DNA from 2 places in the Agrobacterium salinitolerans genome. Region 2 is predicted to be linked to the other one. Evidence: predicted binding sites of a transcription regulator. Region 2 holds the regulator's gene; the other holds the start of a gene.
What was found. The regulator LexA, encoded in region 2, represses DNA repair genes until DNA is damaged. The targets are predictions, from matches to a motif close to TGTTCNNNNTGTGTTCNG.

Region 1 (8,075 bases), on a different contig from region 2:
GCCATATCACGCTCAAGGTTTTCGCAGGCTTCGTCGCCTCCATGAGCGCGCTCGGCGCGCTCGGCGTCGGCGGTGCTGTCCTGCCTCTCATCATGACGGTCGCCATGACCGCTCTCGAATTTCTCGTTGCCTTCCTGCAGGCTTATGTGTTCGCGGTACTGACTTGCATGTACCTGAACGACGCCGTGCATGGTGGTCACTGAGAAGTAAAGTCGCTGGCCCCGGCAACGGGCGCCAAAAGATAGCCGCAACAACCTATATCTCAAGGAGTCTCACATGGAAGCGGAAGCAGCAAAGTACATCGGCGCAGGTCTCGCATGCCTCGGCATGGCTGGTACGTCCCTCGCACTCGGCCGTATCTTCGGTGATTACCTGTCCGGCGCACTGCGCAACCCCTCTGCTGCCGACAGCCAGTTCGGCCGTCTGGTATTCGGCTTCGCCGTTACGGAAGCTCTGGGCATCTTCTCGCTGCTCGTTGCTCTCCTTCTCCTGTTCGCTGTTTAATACCGGCATCAGGTCTGGATCACGGCCCGCGAATGGCGTGCCGTGATCCTTCGCATTTGCAGTACCCCTGGAGGTGAGCATGTTCGTGACCGAGGCTTATGCCCAGTCAGCACCGACCGTAGGTGAAACGCATACGGAAACTCCGGCTGTCGGCCAGCCGCAACCGGAAGCCACGCACACGGAAACCGGTGTGGCGCACGGCGCCGAACACGGCGCTTCCGGCGTATTCCCGCCGTTCGATCAGTCCACTTATGCATCGCAGGTTCTCTGGCTGGCGATCACCTTTGGCCTTTTCTACCTGCTCATGCAGAAGGTCATCGTTCCGCGCGTCGGCGGCATTCTCGAGAACCGTCATGGACGCATCGCACAGGATCTCGACGAAGCGGCACGGCTGAAAAGCGAAGCCGACGCAGCCGTCGAGACCTATGAAAAAGAACTCGCGGCAGCCCGCGCCAAGGCAAGCTCGATAGGCTCCGCGGCTCGTGACGCCGCCAAGGCCAAGGCTGATGCCGACCGCGCCGCAATCGAGGCAGGACTTGCTGAGAAGCTTGCCGCCGCCGAAAAGCGCATTGCAGGCATCAGGGATCAGGCATTCGCCGATGTCGGCGCCATCGCCGAGGAAACCGCGACCGCAATCGTTGACCAGCTGGTCGGCGCCAAGGTCAAGGATGCCGACGTCAAGGCCGCCATCGCTGCCGCTTCTGCCGTGAAGGGAGCCTGATATGGCATTTGATGCATCATTTTTCGCTCTCGTCGGTCTCGTCCTTTTCTTCGTTCTGATCGCCTATCTCAAGGTTCCCGGCATGTTCGCCAAGTCTCTGGACGAGCGCGCCCAGAACATCCAGGACGAGCTGGCCGAAGCCAAGCGCCTGCGCGAAGAGGCTCAGCACCTGCTGGCCGAATACCAGCGCAAGCGCAAGGAAGCCGAAGCCGAAGCCGCCGGTATCGTTGCTGCCGCTGAACGCGAAGCAGCAGCGCTGACGGAAGAAGCCAGGCAGAAGACGGAAGAATTCGTCGCCCGCCGTACGGCGCTTTCGGAACAGAAGATCAACCAGGCCGAAGAAGACGCCATCGGCGCCGTCCGTTCCGCCGCCGTGGACATCGCCATCGCCGCTTCCGAGAAGCTGCTGGCGGAAAAGACAACGGCTGCCGCAAAGGCCAAACTTTTCGCCGCCACGATCGGCGAAGTGAAGTCTAAGCTGAACTGAGTTCATCGCGGTATTGTTCAAAACCCCTCCGGCGCAAGCCGTGAGGGGTTTTTTGTTTGAGGTGGAAAAGCTGGTTCGGGATATGGTGCCGCCTGTACTATGGAAATGCGGTATGCGCTCCAGCAGGCCTCCCTCGGAGGGGCGGTGATTGGCTTTATTGTTTTTGATACTGAATGTCGGATTGCGCTTCCGCTTTGCGCCAGAAGCGAACGGATGAAGTGTGCATCGCTGATTGCCGTGGCGCCGAAAGCGAAGGCGGCCATTCCATACCTGGCGCAGCATTTTCCGAGGGTCGACCGTCAGCAGTGTGGGCTTAAGCGCCGTTCGTCTAATCGTTCAGACTCTTTAGAATTTGTTGGTAGAATGCGCCTTGTGCGTTCTCAGCAGTAGACCTTACGACCCATTCCCAATCCAAATTCAGTTTTCCTGCCGGGACCATTTGCTGCGCGATTTCAGTCGGTGTGGTTTCGTTGCTGGTTCCGTTCTCCCAGTCGTGAAAGGCCGATGAGTATCGAACGACCGCTCCGCTGACAGGCAAATCGAGTAACCCTCCCTCGGCAAAAAAACTTAACCCGTCGCCCATTTCTTCGCCGATGAGTTTGAGCCTGCGTCCCAGACGATGTTTGAGAATGGCTACAAATACTATCGCTGCGGAAAACGTGAATTTGTCGACAAGCACAGCGACCTGCCCGCCTGCGTTTTCTGAGATGGCGTCGATCAAGGGCATCGTTTGAAGAAAGTCGCCACCGGTGTTTCCGCGAACGTCAATCAAGAGTTTTTTGTTCGGGCAGGCGCTTACATGCTCCGCTGCACCGGAGATGGCTTTCGGCAGCGCAGTTTCGCTTGGATCGAAGAAACTTGGCAATGATATTGAAAGCCCAAGCCCCTGCCAGTCCTCGATCTCCACAAATCGCTCGGGTTTCCAGGCTGGATCAGCCTTGCCATGCTCGTTTCTCGTGTAAAGCATCGGTGCAGGAACTGTCTGTCCGTTCTCCAGTTTGAAATTGGATATCCGCCCATTATCGTCTTTCACGCAATATTCGGTCGTATTCTCTTTTGAAGAGAAACCGAGGCGGGTCAATGCATACGGCCATGCGAGAAGAATCGGTCCGATGACCCTTTTCCTCTGACGTGTTCCTGCCAGAAATTTTTCTGCCGCGGCTTCAATTTGGCCCAACGGTGTGCCGTTGACTGCTATCAGCTCTCCTCTTGGTGCAGTCGTTTCCAGTGCCGTTTCAGTTAACTGCACCGCCGTCCCGACGCTCACGAACCTCAGCGGCAGCACCGAGATGCAATCGTTCGGGATCAGCCGTGTATGTCCGTTTTGAGGAAGTGCGAGCAGGCGCATCGCAGAAAACAGAAAGGCCTCTTTGGAGCCCTCCAAAGCATATCGTCGAGTGTCACAAATGCAGCTGTCTATCGCCGCCTGTTCGATCCGTCGAAAGCTGGGATCGATTGGCAGGACGGTGTCCAGAATTTTCTCGAGATCTTGCGTCAGGGACATGATTTACGGTGCGCATAGTTGCTCGTCGATGTCCAGATCGGGTCGATAGCGGTTGTTCTGGTTGGAACTCCATTAGTTGTCATCAATCCCGCTTCAGTGGCCTGAAACTCATCCGGTGCAGCGCGCAAGGCCCGTGGCTTTCGATAGCGCGCAGGTGGGCCGGCGTGCCGTAACCGGCATGGCCTTCGAAGCCGTAAGAGGTGTGCACCACGCCGGCACGTTCCATCATCCGGTCGCGGGTCACCTTGGCGACGATCGAGGCGGCGGCGATGGAGAGGGAGCGGGAATCGCCCTTGATGACGGCCTTGGCTTCGCAGGCGATGCCGGGCGGGCGGTCGCGGCCGTCGGCCAAAACGAGGGCAGGGGAGATTTCGAGGCCCAGCACGGCGCGGCGCATGGCGTCGAGGCTGGCGCGCAGGATATTCATGCTGTCGATCAGGCCGGGGCCGGAGGAGGCGACGGATACGATCGAGCTTTCCATGATCTGGACGAACAAGCTTTCCCGTTTCTGCTTCGTCAGCTTCTTGGAATCGTCCATACCCTTGGGAATATTGTCCGGATCGAGAATGACGGCTGCCGCAACCACCGGTCCGGCTAGAGGTCCCCGGCCTGCCTCATCCGTGCCGGCCACGGGCCAGAGGCCCTTCTTTTTCGCTTCCAGTTCGAAGGAAAAATCCGGGCCGGTATCGGCAAGGTCGAAAAGAGCAGGAGAATCGGGTGTGGCCGTGCGTTTCATGCGGCGAAACTCGCATACACACCCGATCTCCTGCAAGCCCCCGGAAGCGGGCGATGACAGGCGCGGTGAGCCGGGGTCAAGGGGCGTGGCTCACCGTGCCCCTGAGGTCATCATGACCTTTGATCCTCCAACGGGGCGGCGGAGGAAAAACGATCGCACGCGAGGCGGCGGTTCCGGGGGCAATGTCCGGCAGGCCAGGGAAAACCCACCGGGCATTTCGTGGGAGTGTGGCGGGTCTATAAAAGAGGCCACCGCTCCCTGTCATAGTCTGCCTGATATCGCCGCACGTTCCGTATGGTGCTTCGATCAGGCGGAGTTCTTTTCAGCATCGGTCTTTCAAAGCAGCGACAATTGCACGCCTGCACCGCCCGGCGGCACGAAGAGATCGTCGCGCAGGTGGATGCCACGGCGGATGAGGCCGAGCCTTTTTGTCGCCATCTCGAAACGCCTGCCTATCTGCCAGGCATAGGGGCCGGCACCCTTCATGCGTTTCCCGAATTCCGCGTCATAGTCTTTGCCGTCACGCATGGAGCGCACCAGCGACATGACATGACGGTAGCGGTCCGGATAGTTGCGCAGCAGCCAATCGCGGAAGAGCGGGCTCACCTCCAGCGGCAACCGCAAAAGCACATAAGACGCCTCGGTCGCACCGGCGGCCTTGCCGGCCTCGAGAATACGTTCGATCTCATGATCGTTGAGCGCCGGAATGACGGGCGCCATCATCACGGCCACGGGAATGCCGGCATCGGTCAGCGCCTTGACGGCTTCCAGCCGCTTCTCCGGCGTGGCGGCGCGCGGTTCCATGTTGCGCGCGAGCTTCCGGTCCAGCGTGGTGACGGAAATACCGACCTTGGCGAGCCCCTTCTTGGCCATGGGCGCGAGAATATCGATATCCCGCTTGATCAGCGCCGATTTGGTGACGATGGCGACGGGATGATCGGCCTTGGCGAGCACTTCCAGTATCTGCCGCATGATGCGCCATTCGCGCTCGATCGGCTGATAGGGATCGGTATTGGTGCCGATGGCGATCACCCGCGGCTTGTAGCCCGGCTTCGCCAGTTCCCGTTCCAGCAGCTTTGCCGCATCCGGCTTGGCGAAGAGCTTGGCCTCGAAATCCAGCCCGGCCGAAAGCCCCATATAGCTGTGCGTAGGGCGCGCAAAGCAATAGATGCAGCCATGTTCGCAGCCGCGATAGGGATTGATGGAGCGGTCGAAGGGGATGTCGGGCGATTCATTGCGGGTGATGATGCTGCGCGGCTTTTCCACCTGCACCTCGGTGCGGAATTCCGGCATGTCCTCGAGAGTCTGCCAGCCATCGTCGAAAACCTCGTGCTGCAGGGTCTCGAAGCGTCCATCCGGGTTCAGCCCGGCGCCACGGCCGCGACGGCGGTCGATCTCGATGCGCAGGCCGGATGCATCGGCCAGCGCATTGGCAATATCCGGCATATGGCTTGGCTGGAATGCAGCCTGCCCCGAAAGCGTATGGTTTCTCATCTGGATGCTCCCAGGACGCCGCACGCCTTTCGAGGCACGCTCAACGCCCTAAACCGTTTCCATCCGGGCAGGCTTTCAACCGCCTTCCGAATGATTAAATTCCTACATCAGGAATGAGAACAATACAAGAACAAAATTGCAAATTCGGCTCGTTCTCCAGAGGTGGGCGCGGCCCCGTCCGGAGACTGTGCGCCAGGTGGGCAAGGACAGCCTTGGATTTTTACCGCGACGAGCGTAGTGGCAATTTATTGTGCGATGCGTTAGAGCTATGCAGATGTTGACAGTCATAATGGAATGCCGGGATCACGAGCCGGAACTGGCGCACACATTGTCTGCGCTCGTCACCGGGGCCGTGGAAGGGCTTGTAAGCGATGTTGTGATTCTCGATCACGGCTCGCGCGATGGATCGTCGCGCGTCGCCGATGCCGCCGGCTGCCGTTTTTATGGGCAGTGGGACATCGAAGACGTGGTGAAGTCTGCACGCGGCGGCTGGCTGCTTCTGATTGAGCCCGGCGCGCGCCCGCAGGCGGGCTGGATCGACGAGATTCTCGAATATGTGGCGATCTGCGCGCAGCCGGCCCGCTTTTCGCCCTCGCGCTATCACCGGCGCAATGTCCTCAGCCGTATGCTGCGGCGTATTCCGCCATTGGAACATGGATATCTTCTGCCAAAGAAGCATGCGGTGTCGATTGCGAAATCGGGCATGAGCCTGACGCAATTTGTCGGCACGCAGAAGCCGCGCCGGCTGAATGCGGAAATGGTGCCCGCCTGGGCGCTGCGGGCCTCGGCGTAAGCTTGAGGCCGCTTTAGCCGGCCAGAACCTTGCCGGGGTTCATGATGCCGGCGGGATCGAAAGCGTGCTTGATGCGCCGCATCAGTTCCATTTCGATGCCGGGGCGGATGGCCGCCAGCTCGTCGCGCTTCAATTGCCCGATGCCGTGTTCGGCCGAAATGGAGCCGCCGAGCGACAGCACGATGCCATGTACGATCTCGTTCATGTCCCGCCAGCGGCCAATGAATTCGGCCTTGTCGGCTCCCACAGGCTGGGAAATATTGTAGTGAATATTGCCGTCGCCCAGGTGTCCGAAGGCGCAGACGCGGGCGCCCGGGATGGTGGCAAGAACCGCCTTTTCCGCCGTCGCCATGAATTCCGGTATTTTCGACACCGGAACGGAAACATCGTGCTTGATCGAGCCGCCTTCGGGTTTCTGCGCCTCCGACATGCTTTCGCGCATATGCCAGAGCGCCTGCCGCTGCGCTTCGGACGCGGCGATCACCGCATCCTGAACCAGCCCGGCCTCAAAACCGCGCTCCAGCAGCGATTGCATCATGCTATCCGCCGTCTCGGCCGAATCGGAGGTGGAGATATCGATGAGCGCGTACCAATTGTGCGGCTGTTCCAGCGGATCGCGCACGCCGGGAATATGCCGGGCGGTGAATTCGACGCCGATTCGCGGCATGAGTTCGAAGCCGGTCAGCGCCGTGCCGCAGAGATTGGAAGCCATTTCGAACAGTTTCAGCGCGTCTTCGGTGGAGGTGAGCCCCGCAAAGGCCACCTGATGGCCGAGTGGCTTCGGGAAGAGCTTCAGCACCGCGCCGGTGATGATGCCAAGCGTGCCTTCGGAACCGATGAAGAGATCGCGCAGATCGTAACCCGTATTATCCTTTTTCAGCCGGCGCAGCCCGTTCCAGATTTCGCCGGTCGGCAGCACGACTTCCAGCCCGAGGCAGAGCTGGCGCATATTGCCATAAGCGAGCACCGCCGTGCCGCCGGCATTGGTGGCGAGATTGCCGCCGATGCGGCAGGACCCTTGAGAGCCGAGCGACAGCGGGAACATCCGCTCCACGGAATCAGCAGCCTTGTGAATGTCATCGAGAATGCAGCCGGCATCCGCCACGATGATATTGGCGACCGGATCGATATCGCGAACGCGGTTCATGCGCTCCAGCGACAGGATGATGTCGGTGCCATCAGCGCGCGGTGTCTGTCCGCCCACGAGGCCGGTGTTGCCGGTCTGCGGCACGATGGCGGTGCCGGTTTCGCTGGCGAGCTTGAGGATGGCGGCAACCTCTTCGACCGAACCGGGCTTGATGAGCAGCGGCGAGGCGCCGCGATAAAGCCCGCGATTTTCCACGAGGCGCGGCGCCATTTCCGCCGCGTCGCGGACCGCGTTCTTTTCGCCGACAATGACGGCAAAGCGGTCGAGAATGTCGGAGGAGGGGATGGCGGTGGTCGTCATGGGCGGCGTCTCGCTGGCTTTTGAAACATGGGCGAAAGGATTGGGCGCCGTTAGCCTCGCGGCGCGGCGGCGCGGGACAGGCGGTCGTTGATCGCCTCTCCGAGGCCATGGGTGGGAATGGCGGTGATGGCGATCATGTCTGCGCCGCTTGCATCGGCGGCTTTCAGATAGTCGAACAGATTGGCGGCGGCCTCGGCAAGATCGCCGGAAGGGCTGAGATCGAGCACGGCGCGCGCCATCTCTTCGCCGGCAATGGCGACGCTGCCGAATCGGATCAGCGCTTCATCTGGCCGAACCGATGTGGCGTGAAGGCGCACGGCCGCACCCGGCGCATAATGTGATGCCAGCATTCCCGGCGCCTCAATGGCGGCGGCGGCATTTTTCGGCCG
Region 2 (8,075 bases):
CCGGCGGCGAAAGGCAGATGCTGGCGCTCGCCCGGGCACTAATGAGCCGGCCGAGGCTTTTGCTGCTGGATGAGCCTAGTCTCGGGCTTGCGCCGTTGATCGTCGCCGAAATCCTGCGCATCGTTGCCGAACTGCGTCGTACCGGTGTCTCCATCCTGCTCGTCGAACAGAACGCCCGCGCCGCGCTTGAAATCGCCGACGAGGCCTACCTCGTCGAACTCGGCGAGGTCCGCCGCTCAGGCCCGGCCGCCGAACTCGCCGTCGATCCGGCACTGATGGCGAGCTATCTCGGACCGGGCGAACACGCCCTCTAAGAAAATCCTCGTAACGGATATGAGCGATTTGCCGTCTTAGACGGACGGATCGTCGTACCGGATGCCTGAAACACAGAGCTGCCTTCAATTGCCCACTTCAGACAGCAGTTCCTCCGATTATCAAAATAGTCACCAACCCTACCGGCTCTCGGCAGTTCACGCTTTCGAATATCAAATCACGATCTGAGATGCACCCTTCACGAAATTTTAGGGGATTGCGGAACACATATGGAACATATAGTGTTCGTTCTGTATTTGTTTCGCGACTTCAACGACGATTCTCAAGGGTGTTTTCCTCATGCTCACGCGCAAACAGCAGGAATTGCTTCTCTTCATTCATGAAAGAATGAAAGAGTCCGGCGTGCCGCCCTCCTTCGATGAAATGAAGGACGCACTCGATCTTGCTTCCAAATCCGGCATTCACCGGCTGATTACCGCACTCGAAGAGCGCGGGTTTATTCGCCGGCTACCCAACAGGGCGCGAGCGCTGGAAGTGATAAAATTACCTGAGGCCTATACGCCGGGCGCAAGGCCGCAGCGTGGTTTCTCACCGAGCGTCATCGAAGGCAGCCTGGGCAAGCCGAAGGCGCCGGAGCCGGCCGCGACCCCCAAGGCGCCTGCCAATGATCTCGGCGGTGCCGTCACCGTGCCGGTCATGGGCCGCATCGCCGCCGGTGTGCCGATTTCCGCCATCCAGAACAACACCCATGATGTGGCTGTGCCAGTGGATATGCTGGGTTCGGGCGAACATTACGCTCTGGAGGTCAAGGGTGATTCGATGATCGAGGCCGGCATTTTTGATGGCGATACCGTCATCATCCGCAACGGCAATACGGCCAATCCGGGTGATATCATCGTCGCGCTGGTGGATGATGAAGAAGCGACCCTGAAGCGTTTCCGCCGCAAGGGAGCCTCCATCGCGCTGGAAGCTGCAAACCCGGCCTATGAGACCCGAATTTTCGGGCCTGATCGGGTGAAGATACAGGGCAAGCTGGTTGGGTTGATCCGCAGATATCATTGATGCCGCCGCCGGTTTGGATAAGCCGAAACAGTTAAACGGCGGCATATCTGGCCTGCAAGATGAAGGGCGCGTCATTTCGTTGAATTGATGCGCCTTTTCTTTTTTAAGTGGCAAACGCGCTCGTCGTTGCGAAAATGCGGTTGTGCACGATGGCCCATCCATCAATTGGCGTTATGGGAGCCATGGATTCTTTGCGATATTCCAAGACCATTCGCAGATATAGAAATGCGCATCCTATCGGGGGAAAAACGCCATGTACGATCTTTATATTGCCAACAAGAACTATTCCTCATGGTCGCTGCGGCCCTGGGTTTTGATGCGCACGCTCGGCATCGCCTTTGATGAAAAACTCGTTCCCTTTGGCGAAGGTGTTGCCTTCTCCAGCTTTTCGCCGACGGGCAAGGTGCCGTGCCTTGTTGATGAGGGCGTGACGGTTTGGGAATCGCTGTCGATTGCCGAATATCTGGCCGAGAGACATCAGGGTGTCTGGGCAAGTGACAAGCAGGCACGGGCCTGGTCACGCTCGGCGGCAAGTGAAATGCATGCGGGCTTCTCTTCGCTGCGCAATCTCTATCCCATGTCGGTCGGTATCCGCGTAAAACCGAAGGGCGGCGATGCCGGGCTTGCGGCCGACATAAAACGCATTGATGCGCTGTGGAGCGAAGGCCTCGCAAAATTCGGCGGACCGTTTCTCGCCGGTCAAAAATTCACGGCGGTCGATGCCTTCTTCTGCCCGGTGGCGTTCCGTTTCCAGACCTATGGCGCCGATCTTTCGCCAGCGGCGAAGGCCTATTGTGACAGGCTGCTTGCCCTGCCCGCCATGCGCGAATGGTATGAGGCCGGACTGAAGGAAATCTGGCGCGATCTGCCGCATGAAGAAGAGATCGGCAGCATTGGCGAATTGACCGCGGATCTGCGCGCCAAGGCCTGACAAAACATGCTGACGGCACTCACTGCGATGCCGTCAGCACCTGAGTGACGGCTTCTGGCACATCACGGTCAAAGCGGCCACTCTTCCAGTCGTAATAGCGATGTTCGCTCCACGGCCTGTCGGTGCTGGCGGTTGCCGCGCGCATCCGCCCCACCACCCCCGCCTGTTCGCTGCCGGCGAAATTTATCTCTACCGAGCCGATGCGTCTTAATGTGTCGCGATTGAGCAGCAGGGCGCCCGAGCGGCATTGCGCAAACGAGGTTCTGCGGGAGACGATGACGATATCGGCGATATCACAGGCTTTTCCTGCAAACCGGCCGTCTTCCAGAACTATGATAAATTCGCCGCTTCCCGCGCGCGCCGCACACCAGATGCCTGTTCTGCAGGTGAAGACACCGGGTGCGGCATCTCTCAGCGTCGTTATCATCTCCCGCGCCACGGCCTTCATGTCCTCCGGCGCCAGCTTGGATTTGGTGGTGAGAGCAACGGTTGTTGTCGGAGCCCCCATCTTGAGAAGGACCGGTGGGAGCGGTTTGTCAGGCAACAGCAGCGCCCTCTGCCATTGCTCATAGATGAAGCCCTGCGGCCGCGTTTTTGTGGTGTAGACCCTGCCCTCGTCCAGAAGCGCCACCAGCTTGCCTTCCTCATGGACAAGCAGATCAGGCAGACCGCGTTGGGCGACGGCTCCAGAGAGGCCGAAGGCCAATATCAGAGGTGGCAAACCGAGTAGCGCCAAACGGGTGCGCAGCAATGTCAGCAGCAGAAAACCCACAGAGGCAATGCCGATGAAAGCGCCATGCGGTCTCCCGGTCGCCGCGCTGCCACCCCAGGACGCCACCTCGTCCGCAACCTCGATAACGAGCGCCATGCCGTAACCCATGACCTTCAGGAACGGCGCATCGAGCCCGAAGGGCATCAACAGCATGGCGATGAGGCCGAAGGGCATGACGACCAGCGACATCAGCGGCATGGCTGCCAGATTGGCGAAAAGTCCATAGGTGGTGACACGCTGGAAATGCTCGGCGGAATAGATCGCCGTCGAAAGCCCGCCGATCAGCGATGTGGTGACAACACCGCCGATGACGGCGCCTGCCGTTCCCGCCACCGTCATCCACGCCGGTTTGCGGCCTGTGAACAGACGCTCCCGGTCGCCGCGCCAGCGGCTCCAGGCGGCATAAGCGGCAACAAGCGCGATTGTCGCGGCAAAGGACATCTGGAAGCTCGGCCCCATGATTTCCGAAGGAGAGAGAACAAGGATGACCAGAGCGGACAGCGCAACATTCCTGAGGCTAAGCGACGGCTGATCGAACAGCACCGCGATCAGCATCACCGACATCATCAGCCAGGCGCGTTCGGCAGAGACGGCAAAACCTGATATCAGGTAATAGGCGAGCGTCATCAGCAGCGCCGCAAAAGCGGATATTTTCTTCACCGGCCAGCGCTGGGCAAAGGCCGGAAACAGGCTGAAGGCAAGCCTCAGCCCCACGAAGAATATGCCTGATGCCAACGCCATGTTGAGCCCGGATATGGCAACGATATGGGCAAGGCCGGAAAGCCGCAGGGCTTCCATTGTTTCCGCCGATATGGCCTGTCTCTCATCGGTGACGATAGAGGCGGCAAACGCACCGGCGTCGCCGCCAATGGTGCTGCGGATGCGCTCGGCAATGGCGGTGCGCAGGCCGTAGAGCCGCATATCGGCCCATTCCAGCCAATCATCCTTTGCGTCGATATCAGGGGCAGTGATCGTCTGCGGCGGCTTGTAAAAAAAGCCGGTCGCGCCTATGCCCCTGAAATAGGACGCGAAGGCGAAATCGTTGAGACCGGGCAAAGCCGGACCGGATGGCGGCGAAAGCCGCGCCTTGCCGCGAATTGTCGCACCGAGTGCCACCGGCTTTCCGCCGCCGCGGGCCAGCAGCGAAACCTTTCCAGGCAGGCGTGACAACGCCGGCGCTTCTGTCGCAGCCAGCTGCACCACATAACGCCAATCGCCGCGGGCATCGACCTCTCGGCGCATCACCGTGCCGGTAATAGTGGTGGTAACGGGCGTATCCAGCACCACCGTCCCTGCCCTCCGCGTTTCAAATTCGGCGAAAAGCATGCCCAGCAACAGCAGTGCGACGAGGCTGCACGCCGTGGCCACCAGAGTCGCGTGATATCGGGTGGCGAATGCCAGGCCGGCGGCGAGGAAAAATAGAACAACAAGAAGCGGCAATGAGGGTGCTGCATCAAGGGAAAACCAGAGGATCGCCCCACAGCCGATGAAGACCGGCACGAAAAGAAAATCATGACCGAATGCACGTTCCTCGGCGAGGCAGGTGGTGATTTTCTGGAGAATGGCAGTTTGCGTTTGCGGCTTGTCGGCAAGGGCCGGCAGACCATATGTCGCCAGATCGCCGGTACGGCGCTGCGGAGACAGCATCTCCGTCGTGCGGGGCAATCCGCCCTGCATCGTTTCGGCATATCCGAAATGCTGTTTTTCCCCTTGATCAAGCAATCTGCGCCGCGCCCCTGCCGCACCGGAAACAGGTTTGCAGGTGGACGCGCGGGATTGCAATGCTTTCCTTTAACCCTGCGTTGACCGAGATTGAGTTGCCATGATCGATAAAGCGAAAAGCAACGCAATTGCGTTTGCCGCAATGCACAATTTGACCTTTGGATAGCTTGGCATCTGCGCAAGGATCATATAGCTAATCGGTAGACGCTTAACCGCGGGGTGTGTCTCAACGCCCCCACCCGCATGTTTTCGGAGGATCAGTATGACGGAAAAAAGCGCTACAGTGACACTTGGCGAAAAGCAGGTGGAACTCCCGGTCAGGGAGGGCACGATTGGACCAAGCGTCGTCGATATCGCCACGCTCTACAAGCACACGGGCTCCTTCACCTACGACCCGGGTTTCACGTCGACGGCCTCCTGCGAATCCAAGATCACCTATATCGACGGTGACGAGGGCGTTCTCCTGCACCGTGGTTTCCCCATCGAGCAGCTCGCCGAACAGGGCGACTTCCTGGAAACCTGCTATCTGCTGCTCTACGGTGAGCTGCCAACGGCTGCGCAGAAGAAGGACTTCGACACCCGCGTCACGCGCCACACCATGGTGCATGAGCAGATGAGCCGCTTCTTCACCGGCTATCGTCGCGATGCGCATCCGATGGCCGTCATGTGCGGCACGGTCGGCGCTCTCTCGGCCTTCTACCACGACTCGACCGACATCACCGATCCGCACCAGCGCATGGTCGCTTCGCTGCGCATGATCGCGAAGATGCCGACGATTGCAGCCATGGCCTACAAGTACCATATCGGCCAGCCCTTCGTTTATCCGAAGAACGATCTGGATTACGCCTCCAACTTCCTGCACATGTGTTTTGCCGTGCCTTGCGAGGACTATAAGGTGGATCCGGTTCTGGCCCGCGCCATGGATCGCATCTTCATCCTGCATGCCGATCACGAGCAGAACGCCTCCACCTCCACGGTGCGTCTTGCCGGTTCGTCGGGTGCAAATCCGTTCGCCTGTATCGCGGCTGGTATCGCCTGCCTCTGGGGCCCGGCTCACGGCGGCGCCAACGAAGCGGCGCTCAACATGCTCAACGAAATCGGCACGGTTGACCGTATTCCGGAATATATCGCCCGCGCCAAGGACAAGAACGATCCGTTCCGCCTGATGGGCTTTGGCCACCGCGTCTACAAGAACTACGACCCGCGCGCCAAGATCATGCAGAAGACGATGTACGAAGTGCTGGAAGCCACCGGCAATTCCGACGATCCTATCATGCAGGTCGCGCTGGAACTGGAAAAGATCGCCCTTTCCGACCCCTACTTCGTCGAAAAGAAGCTTTACCCGAATGTCGACTTCTATTCCGGCATCACGCTGAAGGCGCTGGGCTTCCCCACGACCATGTTTACCGTTCTTTTCGCTCTTGCCCGCACCGTCGGCTGGATCGCACAGTGGAACGAGATGATCGAAGATCCGCAGCAGCGTATCGGCCGTCCGCGCCAGCTCTATACGGGCGCCGGCAAGCGCGACTACGTCCCGGTTTCCAAGCGCTAAGCCGCGAAACCCTGTAAAATCAAAGGCCGGCAGGTTTTCACCCGCCGGCCTTTTTTTGTTGTTGGTCCTGATGGTTCTCAGTGGCGCGCCGCAACGCCCAGAAACTGCTTGAGCTCGGGTGTGGAGGGATTAGAGAACACCTCCTCCGGTGGGCCGATTTCATGCACCCTGCCCTCATGCATGAAAACGACGCGTGAGCAGACGTCGCGCGCAAACTTCATCTCATGCGTCACCATCAGCAGCGTCATGCCTTCGCCGGCGAGTTCCCGCACCACCGCCAGCACCTCCGAGACCAGCTCGGGATCGAGCGCCGAGGTGATCTCGTCGCAAAGAAGTGCAATGGGCTGCATCGCGAGTGCGCGGGCAATGGCGACGCGCTGCTGCTGGCCACCGGATAATTCGTCCGGATAGGCGTCGAACTTATGCGCCAGCCCCACCCGCTCAAGCATCTTGCGGGCAACAGCTTCCGCGTCCGGCTTCGGTGTCTTCTTCACCACGGTCTGAGACAGCATGACGTTGCCGCCAACCGTCTGGTGCGGGAAGAGGTTGAACTGCTGGAAGATCATGCCGACCTTCAGCCGCAGGGCTTTCAGATGCAGATCATCGTCGAGAAGCTGCGCGCCGGCAACCGATATGGAACCGGCAGAAATCGTCTCCAGCCCGTTGATGCAGCGAAGCAGCGTCGATTTTCCCGATCCGCTCTTGCCGATGATGGCGATGACCTCACCGGGCTCCACATCGAGATTGATGCCCTTCAGAACCTCGTTGCTGCCATAGCTTTTACGGACTTCAGTGATTTCGATGAGCGACATTGAGCTTCCTTTCGAGGATCTGGCTGCTCTTCGACAGAGGCCAGCACAGCGCGAAATAGATGAGGGCGACGAGGCCATAAACGGTGAAGGGCTGGAAGGTGGCGTTGGTGACGACCGTGCCGGCCTTGGACAGTTCTACGAAGCCGATGATTGAGGTCACCGCCGTTCCCTTGATGACCTGCACGAAGAAACCAACGGTTGGCGGAATGGCGACCCGCATGGCCTGCGGCAGGATGACGTAGCGCATCTGTTGCAGGCGTCCCATGGCAAGGCTTGCCGACGCTTCCCATTGGCCTTTCGCAACGGATTCGACGCATCCACGCCAGATTTCGGTGAGAAAGGCGGCCGCCCAGAGGATCAGCGTCAAGCCCGCCGCCAACCAGGCCGGCACATCGATGCCGACCAGGCCGAGGCCGAAAAAGGCGATGAAAAGCTGCATCAAAAGCGGCGTTCCCTGGAAAAGCTCGACATAATAGCGTGCGAAAGCCCGCATCGATTTTTTGCGGGAAATGCGCATGAACAGCAGAAGCAGCGCCACCAGACCACCGCCGGCAAAGGAGACGAGCGACAGCAGAACGGTCCAGCGCGTGGCGAGCAGCAGGTTTCTGAGAATATCCCAGGTGGAGAATTCAATCATCGGACACTCCTGCGGGGAAAGATGAGGTTGCCGCCCATGACAAGCACCTGCCTCAACAGAATGGCCAGCACGAGATAAATGACGGTGGAGACCATGTAGGCTTCAAAGGCGCGGAAGGTGCGCGACTGAATGAAGTTGGCCGCAAAAGTCAGGTCCTCGGCGGCGATCTGCGACACGACCGACGAGCCGAGCATGACGATTACCACCTGCGAAGATAGCGCTGGCCAGATGCGTTGCAGTGAGGGCACCAGCACCACATGCCGGAAGGTTTCGAAACGGGTCATGGCAAGGCTTGCCCCGGCCTCGAACTGGCC

Region 1: O9X91_RS00495 (PA0069 family radical SAM protein) is a predicted target of LexA. The motif match lies at 5,562-5,579, and genes of this name have one in related genera.

Annotation. Positions count from the first base shown of each region.
Region 1 is NZ_JAPZLN010000001.1:102,147-110,221, reverse strand. Features, by position in the region: gene O9X91_RS00525 (F0F1 ATP synthase subunit A) at 1-203, shown strand, start outside; gene O9X91_RS00520 (F0F1 ATP synthase subunit C) at 277-504, shown strand; gene O9X91_RS00515 (F0F1 ATP synthase subunit B) at 584-1,225, shown strand; gene O9X91_RS00510 (F0F1 ATP synthase subunit B) at 1,227-1,712, shown strand; gene O9X91_RS00505 (S41 family peptidase) at 2,041-3,216, opposite strand; gene O9X91_RS00500 (ribonuclease HII) at 3,299-3,952, opposite strand; gene O9X91_RS00495 (PA0069 family radical SAM protein) at 4,289-5,446, opposite strand; gene O9X91_RS00490 (glycosyltransferase family protein) at 5,721-6,239, shown strand; gene O9X91_RS00485 (FAD-binding oxidoreductase) at 6,253-7,686, opposite strand; gene O9X91_RS00480 (L-threonylcarbamoyladenylate synthase) at 7,737-8,075, opposite strand, start outside.
Region 2 is NZ_JAPZLN010000003.1:297,595-305,669, forward strand. Features, by position in the region: gene O9X91_RS13435 (ABC transporter ATP-binding protein) at 1-314, shown strand, start outside; gene lexA (transcriptional repressor LexA) at 613-1,335, shown strand; gene O9X91_RS13445 (glutathione S-transferase family protein) at 1,589-2,266, shown strand; gene O9X91_RS13450 (ComEC/Rec2 family competence protein) at 2,286-4,715, opposite strand; gene gltA (citrate synthase) at 5,023-6,312, shown strand; gene O9X91_RS13460 (amino acid ABC transporter ATP-binding protein) at 6,390-7,124, opposite strand; gene O9X91_RS13465 (amino acid ABC transporter permease) at 7,102-7,761, opposite strand; gene O9X91_RS13470 (amino acid ABC transporter permease) at 7,758-8,075, opposite strand, start outside.